Regions from separate parts of the Massilia sp. 2TAF26 genome, predicted to be linked through region 1. Evidence: predicted binding sites of a transcription regulator. Region 1 holds the regulator's gene; each other region holds the start of a gene.
The links. The regulator sigma-54, encoded in region 1, starts transcription at its own class of promoters, with help from an activator protein. The targets are predictions, from matches to a motif close to TGGCANGNAANCTGCTTT.
Positions count from the first base shown of each region.

Region 2: a site for sigma-54 is predicted at 2,793-2,810, ahead of AB4Z32_RS14865 (ammonium transporter). Genes of this name have one in related genera too.
Region 3: a site for sigma-54 is predicted at 1,281-1,298, ahead of AB4Z32_RS19240 (PEP-CTERM sorting domain-containing protein). Genes of this name have one in related genera too.
Region 4: a site for sigma-54 is predicted at 2,060-2,077, ahead of AB4Z32_RS16470 (PEP-CTERM sorting domain-containing protein). Genes of this name have one in related genera too.

Region 1 is NZ_JBFRFV010000004.1:91,155-96,169, forward strand. It holds gene lptA (lipopolysaccharide transport periplasmic protein LptA) at 1-57, shown strand, start outside; gene lptB (LPS export ABC transporter ATP-binding protein) at 57-833, shown strand; gene AB4Z32_RS05595 (RNA polymerase factor sigma-54) at 836-2,332, shown strand; gene hpf (ribosome hibernation-promoting factor, HPF/YfiA family) at 2,435-2,794, shown strand; gene AB4Z32_RS05605 (enoyl-CoA hydratase/isomerase family protein) at 2,899-3,984, shown strand; gene AB4Z32_RS05610 (GntP family permease) at 4,131-5,015, shown strand, end outside.
Region 2 is NZ_JBFRFV010000013.1:1,664-6,678, reverse strand. It holds gene AB4Z32_RS14880 (DUF2726 domain-containing protein) at 1-309, opposite strand, end outside; gene AB4Z32_RS14875 (urate hydroxylase PuuD) at 422-1,636, opposite strand; gene AB4Z32_RS14870 (LysR substrate-binding domain-containing protein) at 1,741-2,679, shown strand; gene AB4Z32_RS14865 (ammonium transporter) at 2,858-4,063, shown strand; gene AB4Z32_RS14860 (Nramp family divalent metal transporter) at 4,093-5,015, opposite strand, start outside.
Region 3 is NZ_JBFRFV010000020.1:22,171-27,185, reverse strand. It holds gene AB4Z32_RS19245 (AI-2E family transporter) at 1-286, shown strand, start outside; gene AB4Z32_RS19240 (PEP-CTERM sorting domain-containing protein) at 654-1,244, opposite strand; gene AB4Z32_RS19235 (hypothetical protein) at 1,522-1,782, opposite strand; gene AB4Z32_RS19230 (hypothetical protein) at 1,775-2,170, opposite strand; gene AB4Z32_RS19225 (TonB-dependent receptor plug domain-containing protein) at 2,421-4,748, shown strand; gene AB4Z32_RS19220 (hypothetical protein) at 4,916-5,015, shown strand, end outside.
Region 4 is NZ_JBFRFV010000015.1:64,525-69,539, reverse strand. It holds gene AB4Z32_RS16480 (GNAT family N-acetyltransferase) at 1-353, shown strand, start outside; gene AB4Z32_RS16475 (hypothetical protein) at 372-1,046, opposite strand; gene AB4Z32_RS16470 (PEP-CTERM sorting domain-containing protein) at 1,143-2,009, opposite strand; gene AB4Z32_RS16465 (FAD-binding oxidoreductase) at 2,221-3,834, opposite strand; gene AB4Z32_RS16460 (GAF domain-containing protein) at 3,838-4,569, opposite strand; gene AB4Z32_RS16455 (nucleotidyltransferase domain-containing protein) at 4,643-5,015, opposite strand, start outside.

The DNA.
Region 1 (5,015 bases):
ACTTTTTATCCGCGCCGCACTGCGTCGGCCGGGCAACCGGAAGCAGGAAAGCAATGATGGATGTACACGCAGACGCCGCCGCCATCGCGAGCGGCGGCAGCACCCTGGTGGCCAAGGGGCTGCAGAAAAGCTACGGCAAGCGCCTGGTGGTGCGCGACGTTTCGCTGCAGGTCGCCTGCGGCGAGGTGGTGGGCCTGCTCGGCCCGAACGGCGCCGGCAAGACGACCTCGTTCTACATGATCGTGGGCCTGGTGCCGGCCGACGCCGGCGCCATCGTCATCAACGGCACCGACATCACCAGCCTGCCGATCCACCGGCGCGCCATGCTGGGCCTGTCCTACCTGCCGCAGGAAGCCTCGGTGTTCCGCAAGCTGACGGTGGAGGAGAACATCCGCGCCGTGCTGGAACTGCAGCGCGAGGACGGCAAGCCGCTGGGCAAGAACCGCATCGAGGAGCGCCTCAACGAGCTGCTGGCCGAGCTGCAGATCGAGAAGCTGCGCGAGAACCCGGCGCTGTCGCTGTCGGGCGGCGAACGGCGCCGCGTGGAGATTGCGCGCGCCCTCGCCACCAACCCGCGCTTCGTGCTGCTGGACGAGCCGTTTGCCGGCGTCGATCCGATCGCGGTGATCGAGATCCAGCGCATCGTGCGCTTCCTGAAGGAGCGCGGCATCGGCGTCCTGATAACCGACCACAACGTGCGCGAGACGCTCGGCATCTGCGACCGTGCCTACATCATCAACCAGGGCGCGGTGCTGGCGTCGGGACGCCCGGACGACATCATCGCCAATGAATCGGTTCGCCGCGTCTACCTGGGTGAACATTTCCGGATGTAGTCATGAAACAGACGCTGCAACTCAAGACCTCACAGCACCTTGCGCTGACACCGCAACTCCAGCAGTCGATCCGGCTGCTGCAGCTGTCCACTCTCGAGCTGCACCAGGAGATTGAACAGGTCCTCAGCGACAACCCGCTGCTCGAACGCCTCGACGATCCGCTCGACCACTCGGTGCGCCTGCTGGCCGACGGCGCGATCAACAACGGCGCGTCGACCTCCACCACGCCCGACTCGCCGCCCTCGTCCAGCCAGGGCGAGGAGGGCAATGGCGGCGGTGGCGCCGAAGCCGAAGGCGGCGACAGCGACAACGGCGATGCCGGCGGCGCCGAGCACGACATGGACTGGGGCGATTCTGGCCGTTCCGGCAGCGGCAGCGGCGGCGAGGAAGAGGACGGCCGCCCGCAGCTGGAAGCCAGCCCGGTCTCGCTGCGCGAACACTTGATGGAGCAGGTACGCCTGACCTGCATGTCGCCGCGCGATTGCGCGCTGGTCGAGATCGTCGTCGACACCCTCGACGACAACGGCTACCTCGAAGAAACCCTGGACGAGCTGCATGCGCGCCTCCCGGCCGAACTCGAAGTGGAATTCGAGGAGTTGCGCACCGCGCTGGCGCTGGTGCAAAGCATGGACCCGCCCGGCGTGGGCGCGCGCAGCGCCGCCGAATGCCTGGCGCTGCAGATCCGCCGCATGCCGGGCGTGCCGCTGGTCACGCGGCGCATGGCGCTGACCATCGTCGAACGCTACCTGACCTGGTTCGCGCAGCGCGAATTCAACAAGCTCAAGAAAGCCCTCGACTGCGACGACGAAGACCTGCGCGAAGCCCAGGCCGTGATCCGCCATTGCAATCCGCATCCGGGCGCGGCCTTCGCTTCCGACGTTTCCGACTTCGTGGTGCCGGACGTGATCGTGCGCCGCGCGAAGGACGGCTGGAGCGTGCAGCTGAATCCCGAGGTGATGCCGCGCCTGCGCGTGAACAGCCTGTATGCCACCTTGATGAAGCAGGGAAAATCGGAATCCCAGCTGGCGGCGCAGTTGCAGGAAGCAAAATGGCTCATCAAAAACATGCGCCAGCGCTTCGATACTATCCTTCGGGTAGCTCAAGCAATCGTGGAGCGCCAGCGGAACTTTTTCTCCCATGGCGCCGTTGCCATGCGGCCCCTTGTTTTACGTGAGATAGCTGATACACTAGGTCTACACGAGAGCACAATTTCTCGTGTCACAACTCAGAAATACATGCTGACGCCGCACGGCATGTTCGAGTTGAAGTACTTTTTCGGGAGTCACGTCGCGACCGAGGCAGGAGGAGAAGCCTCCTCGACCGCGATCCGGGCTCTCATCGTACAACTCACAGGAGCAGAAGACCCCAAAAACCCTTTATCCGACAGCAAGATCGCGGAGATGCTAGGGGAACAGGGAATGGTTATCGCACGCCGCACGGTAGCGAAATACCGCGAGGCGCTGAAGATCCCTCCCGTCAGCCTCCGTAAATCTCTGTAGCAAGCTCTTTCAGCAAGCTCTTGCAGCAAGCTTCTTGCAACAACGCTGCCCTGGTGCGTGGTATGCGCGTACGACAGGCAGCGCATCATCAAAGGAGTGTGTATGAATCTCACTATCAGCGGACATCATCTCGATGTAACCCCGGCAATCCGTGAATACGTACAGAACAAGCTCGAACGCATCACCCGCCATTTCGATCAAGTGATCGACTCCCACGTCATCCTCTGCATTGACAATCTCACCGAGAAAGAAAAGCGCCAGAAGGCCGAGATCAACTTGCGCCTCGCCGGCAAGATCGTTCACGTCGCCAGCGCCGCGCACGACTTGTACGCCGCGATCGACATGCTGATGGACCGGCTCGACCGGCAGGTGCAGAAGTACAAGCAGATGCTGCAGGATCACAGTAGTACACCGCTCAAGCGCATACCCAACGATGGAGGAGAAGCTGCCGCTACAGCGTGATCCTTCCGCTGGCGCAGCACAAGCAAGGAAGGGCGCATCTGGCGCCCTTTTCGTTTTCCGGGCCGCGCTACAATGCCGTTTTCCATTTCAATAAATAAAAGAACATGAGCGAATACGTGCAGACCCGCGTTGCCAGCGGCACCGGCATCATTACCCTCGACCGTCCCAAGGCCCTGAACTCGCTGTCGCTGGAGATGGTGCGCGCACTGACGGAGACCCTGCTGGCCTGGCGCGACGATTCGAACGTCGACGCCGTCGTTATCAAGAGCAGCAGCGAGAAAGCCCTGTGCGCAGGCGGCGACATCCGCTTCTTCCACCAGGCCGGGCGCGCCACGCCCACTGGAGGCAGTGCGCTGCTGGAAGACTTCTTTACCGAAGAATACGCGCTGAACCACCTGATCCACTTCTATCCGAAACCCTATATCTCGTTGATGGACGGCGTGGTCATGGGCGGCGGCATGGGTATCGCCCAGGGCGGGCCCGAGACCGGCCTGCGCATCGTGACCGAACGCACGAAGATGGCCATGCCCGAGGTGAACATCGGCCTGTTCCCGGACGTCGGCGGCAGCCACTTCCTGTCGCATGCGCCGGGCGCGCTCGGCATGCATCTGGGACTGACGGGGCTGACCATCGGCGCCGCCGATGCGCTCTACGTCGGCCAGGCCGACGTGTTCGTGCCGGGCGCCGAACTGCCGGCACTGCATGCGCTGATCGCTGCGACGCCGGGCAAGCAGCTGGCCGATGCGATCCGCGCCTTCGCCGCGCCGTTCGCGCAGCAGGCCGGCGCCAGCGAACTCGAAGCGCAACGCGCGCTGGTCGACAGGCACTTTGGCGCCGACTCGGTACAGGCCGTGATGGTCTCGCTGGAGGGCGATGACACCCCATTCGCGCAGAAGGCCCTGGCCGCGATGCGCCAGCGCTCGCCGCTGATGATGTGCGTGACGCGCGAGATGCTGGTGCGCGGCGCCACGATGGACGTGGCCGCCTGCCTGCGCATGGAGCGCTCGCTGGTGCGCCGCAACTTCGAACACGGCGAAGTGCTGGAAGGCGTGCGCGCGCTGGTGATCGACAAGGACAATGCGCCGAAGTGGAACCCGCCCGCGCTGGATGCCGTCACGCCGGAGATGGTGGCGCGCTTCTTCGAGCCGGTGTGGCCGGCGCATGCGCATCCGTTGCGCCACCTGCCATAAGCGGCGCCCGCTCCGCCGCCCCGGCATCCGCCGGGTTTTTTTTCGCCGACCGATAATGCGTTGCAGCATAAGCACGAATTTATGCGATGATTTCATCAGGCAATGAAATAATGGCATAGCCAAGCACAACAATAGAGGAGTCCAATTTGTCGTTTCTGATCGTCCTGGCCGCGCTGGCCTTCCTGATGGTGGCCGCCTACCGCGGCTATAGCGTCATCCTGTTCGCACCGATCGCCGCCCTCGGCGCGGTCCTGTTCACCGACCCGTCCGCCGTGGCGCCGGTCTTTTCCGGCATCTTCATGGAAAAGATGGTCGGCTTCGTCAAGCTCTATTTCCCGGTCTTCATGCTGGGCGCCGTGTTCGGCAAGGTCATCGAGATGTCCGGTTTCTCGAAATCCATCGTGCAGGCGGCGATCCGCTACATCGGCCGCTCGCGCGCGAACGCCGTGATCGTCGCCGTGTGCGCGCTGCTGACCTATGGCGGCGTGTCGCTGTTCGTGGTGGTGTTCGCCGTGTATCCGTTTGCGGCTGAGCTCTACCGTCAGAGCAATATTCCGAAGCGCCTGATGCCGGGCGCGATCGCACTGGGCGCCTTCTCGTTCACCATGGATTCGCTGCCGGGCACGCCGCAGATCCAGAACATCATCCCGACCACCTTCTTCAAGACCACCGGCTGGGCCGCGCCCGTGCTCGGCACCATCGGTTCGGTGTTCATCATCGTGGTCGGCCTGACCTACCTGGAATGGCGCCGCCGCGCCGCGATGGCGAAAGGCGAGGGCTATGGCGCGCACGCCGATGTGCCCGAGGCGGAGGCGAACCGGGAAGCGCTGCCGCATCCGCTGATCGCGGTGCTGCCGCTGGTGCTGGTGGGCGTGGCCAACTTCGCATTCACCAAGATGATCCCGGTCTGGTACGGCGCCGGCGCCTATACGGTGCCGCCCGAAGTGCTGCCGGGCGTGCACACGCCGGTGACGGCCACGGTCAAGAGCGTGCTGGCGATCTGGTCGGTCGAAGCCGCGCTGCTGCTCGGC
Region 2 (5,015 bases), on a different contig from region 1:
GTCCAGCTCCACCACCGCGACGACTTCGCAGCGCCGGTTGCAGACGACGTAATCGATCCGCTGTTGCGCGATGCGCAGGCGGTCGCCGTGGGCGCGCTTGCGGTCCGCGGCGGCGGATTCGAGCAGGGCCGCCATTCCTACCTGGGGAAAGATGTAATGCTCGGGCAGGGCCGCGACCAGCCTGCCGAAAAATTCCATTTCGTTTTCCGTCATGATGGCGCGGCGGGTGTAGGCCGGCGCCGGGCCGCGTCTCTTCGCCTTGCGCAGTGCGAACCCCATGAGCAGCGCGAGCACCAACAGCACTGCCATGAGGACGTATGCGATATTCATAGCCGATCTTTCTTTGATGCAATTGAAGGACCAGCAGGATAGCAAGCAAGAGGGTCCGGAAAATCCTCGCTTTGTAACTACAGCAACTTCTTCACTTCGTTCTGGCGCCGCCCTCGAACCAGGCCGCGACCTGGGCCCGCTCGGCATCCGTCATGTTCGTCATGTTCGCCAGCGGCATGGCCTTCAGTTGCACGGCCTGCTGGTAGATGCGCTGGGCGTTCTGCGTGATGCCGTGCGGGTTGTCCAGCATCACGCCGGCCGGCGCGGTGGCGAAGCCGGGCTGCGTCGGATGGGCCGAATGGCAGGACACGCAGCGCTGCTGCAGGATGCCCTGCACCACCGCGAACTGCGCGCCGGCATCGGCTGCGGCCGGGGCCGCCGCCGGCGGTTTCGGGGCGATCGCCACGGCCACCGCCAGCAGCAGCACCACGCCCACGGCCGGGTACTTCCATTCGACCCGGCCCTTGTGGCGCAGGTTGAAGAAGTGGCGGATGAAGACGCCGGCCAGCATGATCGCGGCCAGCACCGCCCAGGCGTGCTCGTGGCGGTAAGTCATGGCGAAGTGGTTGCTGATCATGATGAACAGCACCGGCAGCGTGAAGTAGTTGTTGTGGACGCTGCGCTGCTTGCCGCGGATGCCGTAGATGGGGTCGGGCTTCTGGCCGGCGATCATCGCATCCACCATCTTGCGCTGGCCCGGGATGATGACCATCGCCACGTTGGCGACCATGATGGTGCCGATCATCGCGCCGACGTGGATATAGGCCGCGCGCCCGCTCAGCCAGTGGGTCAGCGCCCAGGCGGCCGCGCTCAGGAAAACGAACATCACCGCGCCGAAGGCCAGGTCGTGCTTGCCCAGCTTCGAGCGGCACAGCAGGTCGTAGACGATCCAGCCCACCACCAGGCTGCCGAGACCGAGGCCGATGGCCTGCCAGCTCGACAGGTCGGCCACGCTGCGGTCGACCATCATGGCCTGGGCATTGAAGTAGTAGACGATGGTCAGCAGGGCGAAGCCCGACAGCCAGGTCGAATAGGCTTCCCACTTGAACCAGTGCAGTTCCTTGGGCAGCTCGGCAGGCGCGACCAGGTACTTTTGCGGGTTGTAGAAGCCGCCGCCGTGCACGGCCCACAGCTCGCCGGCCACGCCCTTCTTCGCCAGTTCGCTGCCGGGCGCCGGCGGCCGCAGGGAGTTGTCGAGCCAGACGAAGTAGAAGGAGGCGCCGATCCAGGCGATGCCGGTGATGACATGCAGCCAGCGCACCAGCAGGTTCATCCATTCGAGGCCATACGGAAGCAGGTAGTCCATGCACATCCTTTGCACGTGTGATTACGAGACGATACGCCGGTTTCCATTTATTCAACATGAAAAATACCGTATATTCGACATAAGCACACGCATATGACCTTCCGATGAGCAGCCTGCCCCAGCACCTCGACCTGCACCTGATCCGCATCCTCTACCTGCTGCTGGTGGAAAAGAACGTGTCGCGCGTGGCCCTCAAGCTGAACCAGCCCCAGCCGTCTATCTCGGCCTCGCTGCGCAAGCTCCGCGAACTGACCGGCGATCCGCTGCTGGTGCGCGGCGCGCGCGGCATGGTGCCGACCCAGCATGGCGAGAGCCTGCTCGCACCGGCCAAGCGCATCCTCGACGAAACCGAGAGCCTGTTCATCAGGAAGTCGCCCTTCGTGCCCGAGCAGGCGGCGCGCACCTTCCACATCGCCGCCCCGGATTACCTGGACACCCAATTCCTGCCGAGCGTGGTGGCCTCGATCCGCCGCGGCGCGCCCAACAGCAAGGTCGCCATCCACCACCTGGGGCCGGGCACCGACTACCTGCGCATGCTGTCGGACGGCGAGATCGACCTCGTGATCGCCAACTGGGACGAGCCGCCGGCCCACCTGCACATCTCGAAGCTGTTCGAAGACCCGATCATCTGCACCATGCGCGCAGAAAGTGCCTACGCGCGCCGCACGGCCGGCGATGCGATGACGCTCGAGGACTACCTGAGCCTGCCGCACGTGGCGCCCTCGCCGATGCTGCCCGGTTATCACGGCGTCATCGACGCCTTCCTGGAACGCCAGGGCATGCAGCGCAAGGTGGCGGTCGAGTCGCCCTACTTCGGCCTGATTCCCTACATGCTGACGCAGACCGACCTGGTGCTGACAACCGGCCGCCAGTTCATCCGCTTCTACGAAAAGACGCTGCCGCTGAAGAACTTCACGGTGCCGATCAAGTTCCCGCCGATGCGCTTCTATCAACTCTGGCACCAGCGGGTGCACCAGTCGCCCGAGCACAAGTGGCTGCGCGACCTGGTGACGGCGGCGGCCCAGGCCCTGGTCAAGGGCTGAGACGTTCCTTTTTGGCGCACGCCTGCACCTCGGCAGTGCAGACGCACGCGAACGGGGCGCTACGAGACTTCCGCCCGCGGCCGGTGCATTCTCAGGGCCTTCCTTCACCAAATTGGAACGCTTATTGCTACCAAGAAGTGCTAACGCTGTTTTCACGCACTTTTTTGGAAAGACTTGCATGGATGCCTACAAAACCGGGGCCGACGCGCTCTTCATCCTGCTCGGCGGGATCATGATCCTGGCGATGCACGCCGGCTTTGCCTTTCTCGAACTGGGAACGGTGCGCCGCAAGAACCAGGTCAACGCCCTGGTCAAGATCCTGATCGACTTTGCCGTCTCGACCATCGCCTACTTCTTCGTCGGCTATGGCATCGCCTACGGCATGCACTTCTTCGGCAGTACCGATACCCTGGTGGCGAAGAACGGCTATGAACTCGTCAAGTTCTTCTTCCTGCTGACCTTCGCCGCGGCGATCCCGGCCATCATCTCGGGCGGCATCGCCGAACGCGCCAAGTTCCACCCGCAGATGGCCGCCACCGCCGTGCTGGTCGGCCTGGTCTATCCCCTCTTCGAGGGCATCGCCTGGAACAACCGCTTCGGCATCCAGGACTGGCTGCACACCGTCTTCGGCGCGCCCTTCCACGACTTCGCCGGTTCGGTGGTGGTGCACGCGGTGGGCGGCTGGGCCGCGCTGCCGGCGGTGCTGCTGCTGGGCGCGCGCCGCGGCCGCTATGCGAAGGACGGACGCATCGCCGCCCACCCGCCCTCGAACATCCCCTTCCTGGCGCTAGGCGCCTGGATCCTGACGGTGGGCTGGTTCGGCTTCAACGTGATGAGCGCCCAGACCCTCGACAAGATGAACGGGCTGGTGGCGGTGAATTCCCTGATGGCGCTGACGGGCGGCACCCTGACCGCCTTCGTCATGGGCCGCAACGACCCAGGCTTCGTCTACAACGGGCCGCTGGCCGGCCTGGTGGCGGTGTGCGCCGGCTCGGACCTGATGCATCCGCTCGGCGCTCTGGTCACCGGCGCGGTCGCCGGCGCGATGTTCGTCTCGCTGTTCACGCTGGCGCAGAACCGCTGGAAGATCGACGACGTGCTGGGCGTGTGGCCGCTGCACGGCCTGTGCGGCGCCTGGGGCGGCATCGCGGCCGGCATCTTCGGCAGCCGCGCGCTGGGCGGGCTGGGCGGCGTCTCCATCTGGTCTCAGCTGGTCGGCACCGTGCTCGGCATCGTCATTTCCGGGCTCGGCAGCTGGATCGTGTACGGCCTGCTGAAGAAGACGGTGGGCCTGCGCCTGGATCCGGAACAGGAATTCGACGGCGCCGACCTGTCGATCCACCGCATCAGCGCCACGCCGGAGCGCGAGACCACCTTCCAGTAGATTCCTTTCCCCCCGTGCGGGGGAAGCCGTCAATGCATGAACCCGGCCCCGAACATCGCCAGCACGGCGACCGCCATCACGCCGGTACAGATCCAGCCGAGCACGCGCAGCCGGCCCGAGATCTTCAGCTCGCCCATGATCTTCGTGCTCGAGGCCACCGCCATCATGATCACCATGACCGGCACCGCGATCACGCCGTTCAGCACCGCGCTCCAGTAGAGCGCCTTGATCGGGTCGATCGGCGCGAAGTTGATGCCGATCCCGGCCAGGGTCGAGACGATGATGATGGCGTAGAACTTGCGCGCCGCCGAGAACTTGGAGTCCAGGCTGCTCTTCCAGTGGAAGGTGCCGGCCATCGCATAGGCGGCCGAACCGGCCAGCACCGGAATCGCCAGCAGGCCGGTGCCGACGATACCCAGCGCGAACAGGAGGAAGGCCAGTTCGCCGGCGACCGGCTTCAATGCGGTTGCGGCCTGGGCCGAAGTCTGCAGGTCGAGCGTGCCGTGCGCGTGCAGGGTGGTGGCGGTGGTCAGCATGATGAAGAAGGCGACCAGGTTCGACACCGCCATGCCGACCAGGGTGTCGAAGCGGATCCGGCGGAACTGCGCCGTCACCTGTTCCGGCGCACGCCGCAGCGGCTGCGCATCGGCGTCCGCGCGCAGCTCCTCGACTTCCTGCGAAGCCTGCCAGAAGAACAGGTAGGGGCTGATGGTGGTGCCGAATACGGCGACGATGGTGGTCAGGTATTCCTTGTGCCACTCCAGGCGCGGCAACAGCGTGGCATGCAGCACCTCGCCCCAGGGCACGCGCACCACGAACACGGTGGCGACATAGGCCAGCAGCACCAGGGTCAGCCATTTCAGCAGGTTGACGTAGCGCTGGTAGGGAATGAAGACCTGCAGCAGGATCGACAGCACGCCGAATCCGACCGCGTAGTAATGGGGTTTGCCGG
Region 3 (5,015 bases), on a different contig from region 1:
CGTGTGGGCGCCGGTGGCCGTGTACTTCCTGGTGACCGGCGCGATCTGGCAGGGCGTGGTGCTGATCCTCTTCTGCGTGTTCGTGATCGGCCTGGTCGACAATTTCCTGCGCCCCATCCTGGTCGGCAAGGACACCAAGATGCCGGATTACGTGGTGCTGCTGTCCACGGTGGGCGGCATGGCCCTGTTCGGCCTGAACGGTTTCGTGATCGGACCGGTGATCGCGGCGCTGTTCATCGCCGCCTGGGATTTGTTCTCGACAGCGGAAGAATTCCATCAGGAATAAGAGCGTCTGTACGAGATTGGGCCATCAAAAACGAGATCCTGTGAAAAGGATACTTGCAATCTTCTTGTTTGCTCTGGCGAGCACTGGTTCGGTTCCGATCCCATATCCTTGCTCGCCGAATTCAGAAATTTGAAGGCAAGACAGGAACCGGTTACAGGCAAATAAATCCCGGTTCGATTCGTTTGTCTACCTGTTCCCCACATCGAGTTTTTTGTATGATTTTGGCAGAGGATTCGCAAATGGGGTAATGCAGGGTCATTGAGACCCGGTTTGAACTTCTGCGTGTGTTTTATATGAAAAACCCCAAAAAGTGACACTCGACTTTTCGGGGTCCGTTCACCCTGCCGGGCAACCTGCAATTCGCTGACTATTTTTTACGGCGGCTGCTTGCGATGCCCAGTGCGCCAATGCCAAGCAAGGCCAGGCTAAAGGGCTCTGGAACCTCACTGGTATCGGCAGCAGCGACGGTAAGATTATCAATGCTGAAATGACTTCCGGTATTCGTCAGATGTACGCGATAAATGCCATCGAAACCCGCGAAGCCGGTGTCGGTATGAAGCGTAGTGCCAGACATGGCATAGCTGGCGACGAGATTGTTCGCAGCATCATAGGCCGTCCAGGTGCCAATTGCGCTGGAGCTGGCAAACGATACATCGACGGATACGAGGTTGAAAGCCTGGCCACCGAACGTAAAGTCATAGTCGGAATCGCCGAACCCGGCCGGATCCAGATGGAGTTGCCCGGCGCTGGGGTAGCCCCAGAAAACGCCACCGTTAGTCGATACTGCCGTTATGCCGTCTTCATTGTAACTCGCCAGCGTTACCTGATTACCCGGAATGCCGACGAAGGTCATAACTGCCGCAGACGCTGCACCGCTTACGCAGGCAAGCATCGAAGCGGCGAGTATCGCCTTTGCGATCTTTGCTTTCAAAAATTCCCCGTTTGCCCTGGTTTTCATTTGATCTCCTAAGTGAATGAATGTTGCGAAAAGTGCTCAGCAATATCCATGCCAAATAAAAAAAACCAGTTAAATCAAAAAGATATATCAATTCGGCGCAAATGAAAACCATAAGTGTAAAATAATTCGACGACTTCCAGTTATGAAAATCGGATATTCATAGCCAAATCAGCCCGAGCCGGGCCAGAAGCTGCCTCTCGATTCGCACTTCGTTTGGTCTTCAGTAAAAATCCTGCGGCGTCGATAATTCGGTGCAGGTGCGCTCGTTTAACCCAACTCAATCCGGATCCGCCTCCTGCAAACGGTGCGCATCCTTCGCCTCCAGCGTCATCCCGTAGATCCGTTTCAAATCCTGGATGCGGGACAGGCTCTCCTCGCCAAACGCGCTCTTCCCCTCGAAGGCATGCAGGACGATGCCCTCCACCAGGTCGCCGAGGCTCATGTCGTGGTATTCGGCCAGCCCCTTCAACACCTTCAGCATCCGCTTCTCGATGCGCAGGCCGGTCTGGACCCGCTCCACCGTCACTTTCTCAGCCATGCCTGCCTCCAGCGTTGACGAGGTCCGGCATGGCGAAGGTCTTGCGCGCGGCGCCGGAGGCCAGCAGCGCCGCCGAATAATAGCTGTCCAACAGCCCGCGCCGGCACAGCTCCGGGTGGGCGGCGATGAAGCCCTCCCAGTCGCCCGCACCGGACGACCGTTCCGCCACCAAGGCCATGAAGGCCACCGTCACGGTCTCGTGGTAGAGGTCCGGCTTGCCCAGCTTGCCGGCCAGCGCCTGCAGGCCGTCGCGCATCGCGATACAGGCTTCGAGGAAGGGACGTGAACGCAGCAGCAGGAAGGCGGCGCGCAGGTGGGCGCGGTGGTCGAATCCCGCCGGCGCGAGACGCCCGGCGACGAACGCGGCGATGAATTCCTGATCGGTCATGGCTGCCTCCAAAAATGGTCAATCATGTTACCAATGTACCAAAATAGCGTCAATATGAGACTGCCCTACAATATGAGTTCAACTTATAAGCATCACTGTTGTAGTTATGAGACGTTTAACTTATTGCCTCAGGTTGCCAGCTGGTAAATTCATGGAAATGCAATATTTTCCAAGGAGCCAGCACTTGAAACCCAACGCGATTCGTCAATCCCTTCTGCTCGCCTTTTACGGCAGCGCCGCCCTCGCCGCCATGCCGTCCGCCGCACTGGCCCAGAGCACGGCGCCGGCCGCTGCCGACGCCACCAATATCCAGAGCGTGAACATCGTCGGCTCGCGCCGCGTCGGCAACACCTCGGCCACCGATACCACGGTCCCGGTCGACTACATCCCGCTGACCAAGAGTGCCGAGCAAGGCGGCCAGTTCGACCTGGCCCAGACCCTGGCGAACATCTCGCCCTCGTTCAACTCGACCCGCCAGACCGGTGCTGACGGCGCCGACCTGGTCGACTCGGCGGCCCTGCGCGGCCTCGGCTCGGACCAGACCCTGGTGCTGGTGAACGGCAAGCGCCGCCACACCACCGCCCTGGTCAACCTGTTCGGCGCGCGCAACCGCGGCAATACCGGCACCGACATGAACGCGCTGCCGCTGCTGGCGATCAAGGACGTGCAGGTGCTGCGCGACGGCGCCGCCGCGCAGTACGGATCCGACGCCATCGCCGGCGTGATCAACGTCGAACTCAAGAAGAACCTGGGCTGCGAATCGATCGCCGGCTTCGGCGAGTACTCGAAGCACGACGGCAAGAACTGGCTGGCCTCGGCCTACTGCGGCATCGCGGTCGCCGATGGCGTGCTCGGCATCACCGGCGAATACTATGACCGCGGCCGCTCCAACCGCGCCGAACCGGACAACCCGCGCACCATCGGCGACACCAAGGTCAAGAACCAGACCGTCTACGTGAACGGCGAATTCCCGATGGGACCGGGCAAGCTCTACCTGACGGCCGGCGCCCAGACCCGCGACGCCTCCTCGGCCGCTTGGGCGCGCGGCGGCATCGGTTCCGACGACATCCCCTCGCGTAACTCGGCCGCCATGTACCCGAACGGCTTCGTCCCCTACATCAACGGCGACATCGACGACCGCTACGGCATCCTCGGCTACCGCACCCGCATCGGAGAATGGGCCGGCGACTTCTCGCAGACCTATGGCTACAACCGCATGCGCTACAACATCGCGCACACGCTGAACGCCTCGATCGCGAATCTCGACCTCAGCAAGGGCGGCAAGGGCATCAGCCCCTCGCAGTTCGACGCCGGCGGCTTCTCCTTCCGCCAGCTGACCACCAACGCCGACTTCAGCCGCTTCTATCCTGAAGTCCTGGGTGGCCTGAACGCTGCCTTCGGCTTCGAATACCGCGCCGAGAACTACCAGATCTTCGCCGGCGAGCCGGGCTCTTACGTCGACGCCGACGGCGTGGGCGTGGGCGGCAATGCCGGCAGCCAGGGCTTCCCGGGCTTCCAGCCCGGCGACGCCACCAACCGCGACCGCCACAGCAGCGCCGCCTACCTCGACTTCGAGGCCGACCTGAACGCCCGCACCAAGCTGCAGGCCGCCGTCCGCCACGAGCGCTATTCGGACTTCGGCTCGACCACCACCGGCAAGCTGGCCGGCTCCTTCAAGGCCACCGACGATGTCCTGCTGCGCGCCTCGGCCAGCACCGGCTTCCGCGCGCCGTCGCTGCAGCAGGTCTACTTCTCGTCGACCTTCACCGACTTCATCAGCGGCGTGCCGATGGACGTGGTGCTGGCGCCGAACGGCGGCAAGGTCGCCAACGCGGCCGGCATCCCGCAGCTGAAGGAAGAGAAATCGAAGAGCTACACCCTGGGCCTGACCTGGACCCCGAGCAAATCGGTCTCGGTGACGGCCGACCTGTACCACATCGACATCGACGGCCGCATCGTGCTGTCGGGCCGCTTCGACGCCGACAACTACCCGGCGCTGGGCACGACCCTCCAGGCGCTGGGCGTGGGCCAGGCGCAGTTCTTCGTGAACTCGATCGACACCCGCACCCAGGGCCTGGACCTGACCGCCTCGCACCGCATGGACATCGGCGGCGGCAAGCTGGCCACCTACCTGGCGATGAACTTCAGCCGCACCGAAGTCACCGGCGTGCACGCACCGAGCGCGCTGGCCGGCTTCGAAGACGTGCTGCTGTCCGAGCGCGAGCGCCTGTTCATCGAACAGGGCGGCCCGCGCCGCAAGGCCACCCTGGACTTCGACTACACCAAGGGCAAGCTGGAAACCGACTTCCGCATCGTCCACTATGGTCCGCAGACCCTGGGCACTTTCTCGGGCCCGCCGGTGCCGAACCAGCACTACGAAGCCAAGACCTCGGCCGACCTGTCCTTCACCTGGTCGTTCACGGACAAGACCAAGCTGACCGTCGGCGGCACGAATATCTTCAACGTGCATCCGACCGTGCAGAATCCGGACGAGACCGACAACGGCTTCAAGTACGAGAGCGTGCAGTTCGGCCTGAACGGCGCGGCTTACTTTGCGCGCGTGGCGCACAAGTTCTAAATCCACCCGTCGAGCCGGGCATTGCCCGACCCGGCTTCCCGTGCAGGCGGGGACCAAGCTTGCAAGCCGCGCCATTCCGGCGCGGCTGCCTTTCGCTGCGCGCCAACGAGGCGAGCGCCTTTCACGAGTAGAATCCGTTTTCAATTCACGAACTACAAAGGGAAGCGATGAAAAAGACAGACCTGGCAAAGAGCGATGCAAAGAAATTGATGAACCAGATGGCTGCCAAGGGCGCTACTTTCGGCGCAGCCGCATCCGGACCTGCGC
Region 4 (5,015 bases), on a different contig from region 1:
CCTTCGACCCGAAGGTGCGTTCGAAGGCCGCCCTGGCTTCACTGTTCCACGTGATGTTCATCTATGGCCGCCGGCTGCACAAATGCACCGACGTCTTTATCGAAGTCAATCCGCGCCACCGCCGCTTCTATGAAACCATGCTGGGTTTCAAGCGCGTCGGCGAGCTGCGCATCAATCCCCGTGTCGATGCCCCCGGCTGGCTGCTGTGGAACAGCCTCGACTACGTCCAGGACCAGATCGAGCGCTACGGCGGCACCAGCGATTCGGCGGAAAACGAACGCTCGCTGTTCCCCTACTTCTTCTCCCAGAAGGAAGAAGAAGGCATCGCGCGCCGCCTGACCAACCTCGGCTGAACGCGCCTACCCCGGCATTCAGGCAGCGCCGCCCGGCGCTTCGGCCGCCGTCCGCGCGGCCGCTTCGTGGCGCGCCAGGATCGGGTTGATCAGGCGCCGCATGAACAGGCCGATGCCGCCCCACATCGTGATGAACCACAGCGGCACGCCGCCCGGCGGATTGCCCGGATAGCCCCACTGGCCGCTGTGCACGCCCGTGTATTCGATCAGCGCCCCCAGCAGCACCATATAGCCGGTATAGGCCAGGTCCAGCGGCTCGTGGAACAGCGCCAGCCCCACCAGCAGCAGGACGCCCGTCACCAGCAGCAGCGTATTGCTGTCGTGGATGGTGGCGAAGGCGGCCGAATAGGCCAGCGCGAGCGCCCATACGGTCGCCCGCCTGCCGGCCGGCGCCGGGCCGTTCAGCAGGCGCCGCGTGTGCAATAGATAGAAGCCCCACATGAACAGTTCCCAGACCGGCTGCAGCAGGATGTCCGGGTGGGCGAACATGAAGATGCCCTGCTTCAGGGAAGCGGCATTCATCGCCGTGAAGAAGGCGCAGACGCAGACGTAGAAGATCGCCTCGACCTTGCCGAGCCGGCCGAAGGTCAGAGCCCAGAGGACCAGCAACGCGGCCAGCTTGCCGGGATTGGTCGGCACGAACGCCAGGATCAGCATGACTGCCGGGACCTGCAGGAGAAGGCGGGTTCGCATATACATTTGGCAAGTAGACATGAAAGGCGCTGATGTTGTCAATCAGCACAAGAAAAAAGGCCTCCGAAGAGGCCTTTTCAAGTGGCGCGCCAGGAATTACTTGGCGGATTTCTTCTCGCGGCGGCGCAGGGCGGCGCCCATGCCGACCATGGCCAGGCCCATCAGCGACAGGGCACCCGGCTCCGGCAGGGCGAATGCCTGGCCCGGATCGTCGATACGGGCACCCAAGATGTTCTCGCCGCCATTCCACAGCGGGTTGTAGTTGTAGCTGTTCTTGAAGCGCAGGTCGCGCAGGCCCAGGTAGCTGGAGAACCAGTTCGAGTTCAGCTGGTTGGCCCACAGGCCGGTTTTGCCGTCAATCATGGCATCGGTCACGACCGAACCGTAGGAATCGGCATTGCCGGTGAAGCCATTGCTGCTTGGCACCTGGTCGCCGACGATGGTATTGGTCGGGTTGCCGGTATCCATGCCGGTATCGAACATGATACGGGCCAGGAAGGTGCCTTCGGTAAAGCCGGTAGCGCAGCTTTCACCGCAGCGGATGCTCGGGCTGATGGACGTGTTCGACACCGACGATTTGCTCATCGTGTCGGTATTGCGCCAGTACAGGTCGAGATAGCCGCCGGTAGCCGGGAACGGGTTGGTTGCCGACGGCGAACCTTGCTGGACGCCGTAGAACATACCGGTGATCTGGCCTTGCTGGCCATTGACGAAGAAGATTTCACCGTTCGGATCGATCGCATCGTGCGGCGTGTTGACGTCGCCTTTTTCGGCCGTCGACACCAGGATAACGCCCCAGTTGATTTCGTTGTTACCGAAGGTGTGTGCGCCGTTGATGGCGATCTGTTCTTGACCCGAGAACTTCAGGTAGATCGGGCCTGCCGGCAGATTGGTGGGAGCCGGTGCAGCATACGCACCGATGCTCACAGCGGCGCCGACAGCGAAAGCGAGTAACTTCTTCATGTTCTCTCCAATAATGGAATCAATTAATCATTAACGACAGCAAAGGTATATAAGCAACCTGCGTGCCAGCTTGAATAAATGCCTTATAACTAACTGATCTTGAAGAGAATTATTATTAGGAAATTAACATTTCAACAGATTCTTAAAGGAAAGTTGACAAAACTTGTAAAAGAAGTCGACAGTTAACTGCTTAACACAACTACGCCTACTATCAATTGTGATAGCGTCCGGGCGCCAGCAGGTCATGCGGATCGAGTTCGCGGCGCAGGCGCGCATGCAGGCGCGCCGAGTCGTCCAGCAGGTGCTGCAGATCCGGCATGGCATCGACCGCAAGGCGATACGGGAACCAGCCGCGCTCGCGGCCGGCGGCGATCAGCTCCCGGTAGCAGGCCTGGGCCGCCGCCACCGCCGCCGGCGAATTGCGGTCGAACAGGAGCGGCACGGTACTGTCGAACAGTTTGTCGCTGAGCGAAGTAAACGTCAGCAGCGGCTCGATGCCGTGGCGCCGGGTGATCTCCCTCACCATCTGGACATAGGCGCGTGCGCCGGCGCCGCGCATCGGCACCAGCGGCGCGTACCAGATCAGGCCGCAACCGTCGCGCGCCGGATCGCGCGGCCCCTCCCCGTGCGGACGTGGATTGCGCCAGTAGGCCAGCGGCAGGGCCGTCTCATTCGGACGCCCCAGCACCAGTTCCATCGAACTGGCCAGGGTCGAGGCGGTGCTCGACAGGCGCTGCCCGGCCGGCCCGGGAATCCAGCGCGACAGCGCCAGCAGCGTGTTCGCATTGTCCTGGCTCAGGAACAGCAGGCGGCTGGCCACGCCCTTGAGGGCGGCGCGGATCTCCTTCTGCGCCGCCTTCACCATGCGCGCGGTGCCGTACAGGGTGCCGAAGCCGGTCCAGGGCAGGATCTGGTACTGGCTGCCCAGCGCCTCGATCACCTCCTGCGGGATCAGGCCGTCGGGACCGACGCGGTCGGCCGGATACGGCGCCGACATCGCCAGCACGCGGTGCCGGTTCATCAGGTTCAGTCCGCCGACCGTGCCGGGCAGGCGGCCGAGGATGGCGCGGATCCGTTCGACGGCCGGCTCGAGCAGGCTGTCATCCTTCAGGCTGAACAGGCACACTTTCACTTTTTCCGGACGGCGCGCCAGCATGATGCTCATCCGCGTGACGATGCCCAGGCCGCTCTGGGTGAACAGGCCGCTGGCATAGGGGCCGATGCCCCACTTGAACAGGCGCGCGATGTCGTCGCCGCCGGCTTCGCGCATCGCCGAGCGGTACAGGCTGCCGTCCGCCAGCACCGCCTCGAGGTCCGTCACCGCCGCGAAATGATCGGTGATCGGCGTGACGCCGTAGCCGCGCTCCAGCGCATTGCCGAGCAGGCTGCAGTGGGGACCGGCGCCGGTGGTCGGCACCATGAAGGGGTAGTCCTGCTTTTCCAGGAACTCGGCCAGCATGCCTTGCGTGACGCCGGGCTCGAGCGTGACCACGCCCATGTCCTCGTCGAAATGCAGGATCGCGCGCAGCCGGGACAGGTCGATGATCACGCAGCCGTCGCGCGCCGCGAGCGCGCTGCCGTAGCCCCAGTTGTGGCCGGTACTGATCGGATGCACGGGAATCCGGTAGCGCTGGGCGATGCGCATTACCTCCGGCAAGTGCTTGCTGTCGAGAATGCGCAGCGCGGCCGGCAGGCGGCGCGTCGCGCCCGTGGTATCGGCGCCCCAGGCCTGCAGGGCGGCTTCGCCGTGCAACACGTTTTCCGGGCCGAGCAGTGCCTGCCAGGCGTCCAGGGCCGGCGCCAGTTGGGTCGTGGTGTCTTGCATGAATCAGTTGGAAGTCGGTGGAGAGGACGGAGGTGAGTGCTTGAGCTTCAAATTCAACTGCTCGATCAGTTCGGTTGCCGCGCTGACGATCTGGCCGGATTCGAAGCCGGCCTTGGTCATTTCCTTAAAAAAGGAGCGCGCGAGAATCTTGGCGGCGTCTTCGGGATTGCGGTAGGCCAGGCGCACCTTGTCCTGGACCTGGTCGCGCGCTTCCTGCAGCAATGCCAGTTGGGAAAAACGCGAGTCGAGCAAACGTTGCAGCTGCTGCACCTGAATCGATTTGCCGATGAATAGTGCGATTATATTCAGCAATTGTAGATCGCCCTGGGTGAATGCCTGGCCCTCCCTGGCGCCCGCCACATTGATCACGCCGACGATCTTGCCGTCGACCCTCAGCGGGGCGGACATCAGGCTGCCGCCGATGCCGTCGCGGCCCTGGGCCAGCGCCGCCACCTCGGATTGCGCGATGTCTTCGATCAGCAGCGCCTCGCCGCTGGCCAGCACCCGGCCGCAGATCCCTTCGCCCTGCCCCACCGAGGCCGTCAGCGCGGCGTCCGGCAGCTTGCCGAAGCGGGCGTGGACCGTCATGCGCAGCTGGCCCGGGGCGCCGCTGTTGAGCAGCATGATGGAACAGCTGCCGGCACCGAGCAGCTCCGCCGTCAGTGCGGCCTGGTTCTGCAGGCTTTCGTCCAGACTGCCTTCGGCCAGGAAATTCTGCAGGTCCTGGAGTCTCACCCACCTGTTTTCCGCACTGCCCATGTCTTCCTCGCAATAGGAGTGATTACATATCGGTAATCTTTTAATAATATCAGTGCGCCGGCGTCGCGTCAGGAGAAAGGAAGGCCTTGTGAAAAAGATGGCGCAGCAGCAGGAAGAAAGGCATACGCAGCCAATTGCCGCGGATATACAGCATGCCGTGGGCGAGCGGCGTGAAGGCATCCGCGCAGCTCGGGTGGAAGGGGACCAGGGCGCGCAGGAACAGGCGGTCCATCAGCGCCAGCAGCGGACGGCCGGGCGCCTCGCTTTCCATCGCGCGCAGCACGGCGTCCGGCACCGGCGTACCCAGCAGGCGCCGGCAATAACGCAAGGCGTAGAATAGCGGCCGCCCCAGTTCCAGCTCGCGGGCGCGCGCCGGCAGGCCGTTCCAGAAGCCGTCCCGGGCGCCGAACTGCAGCAGCAGG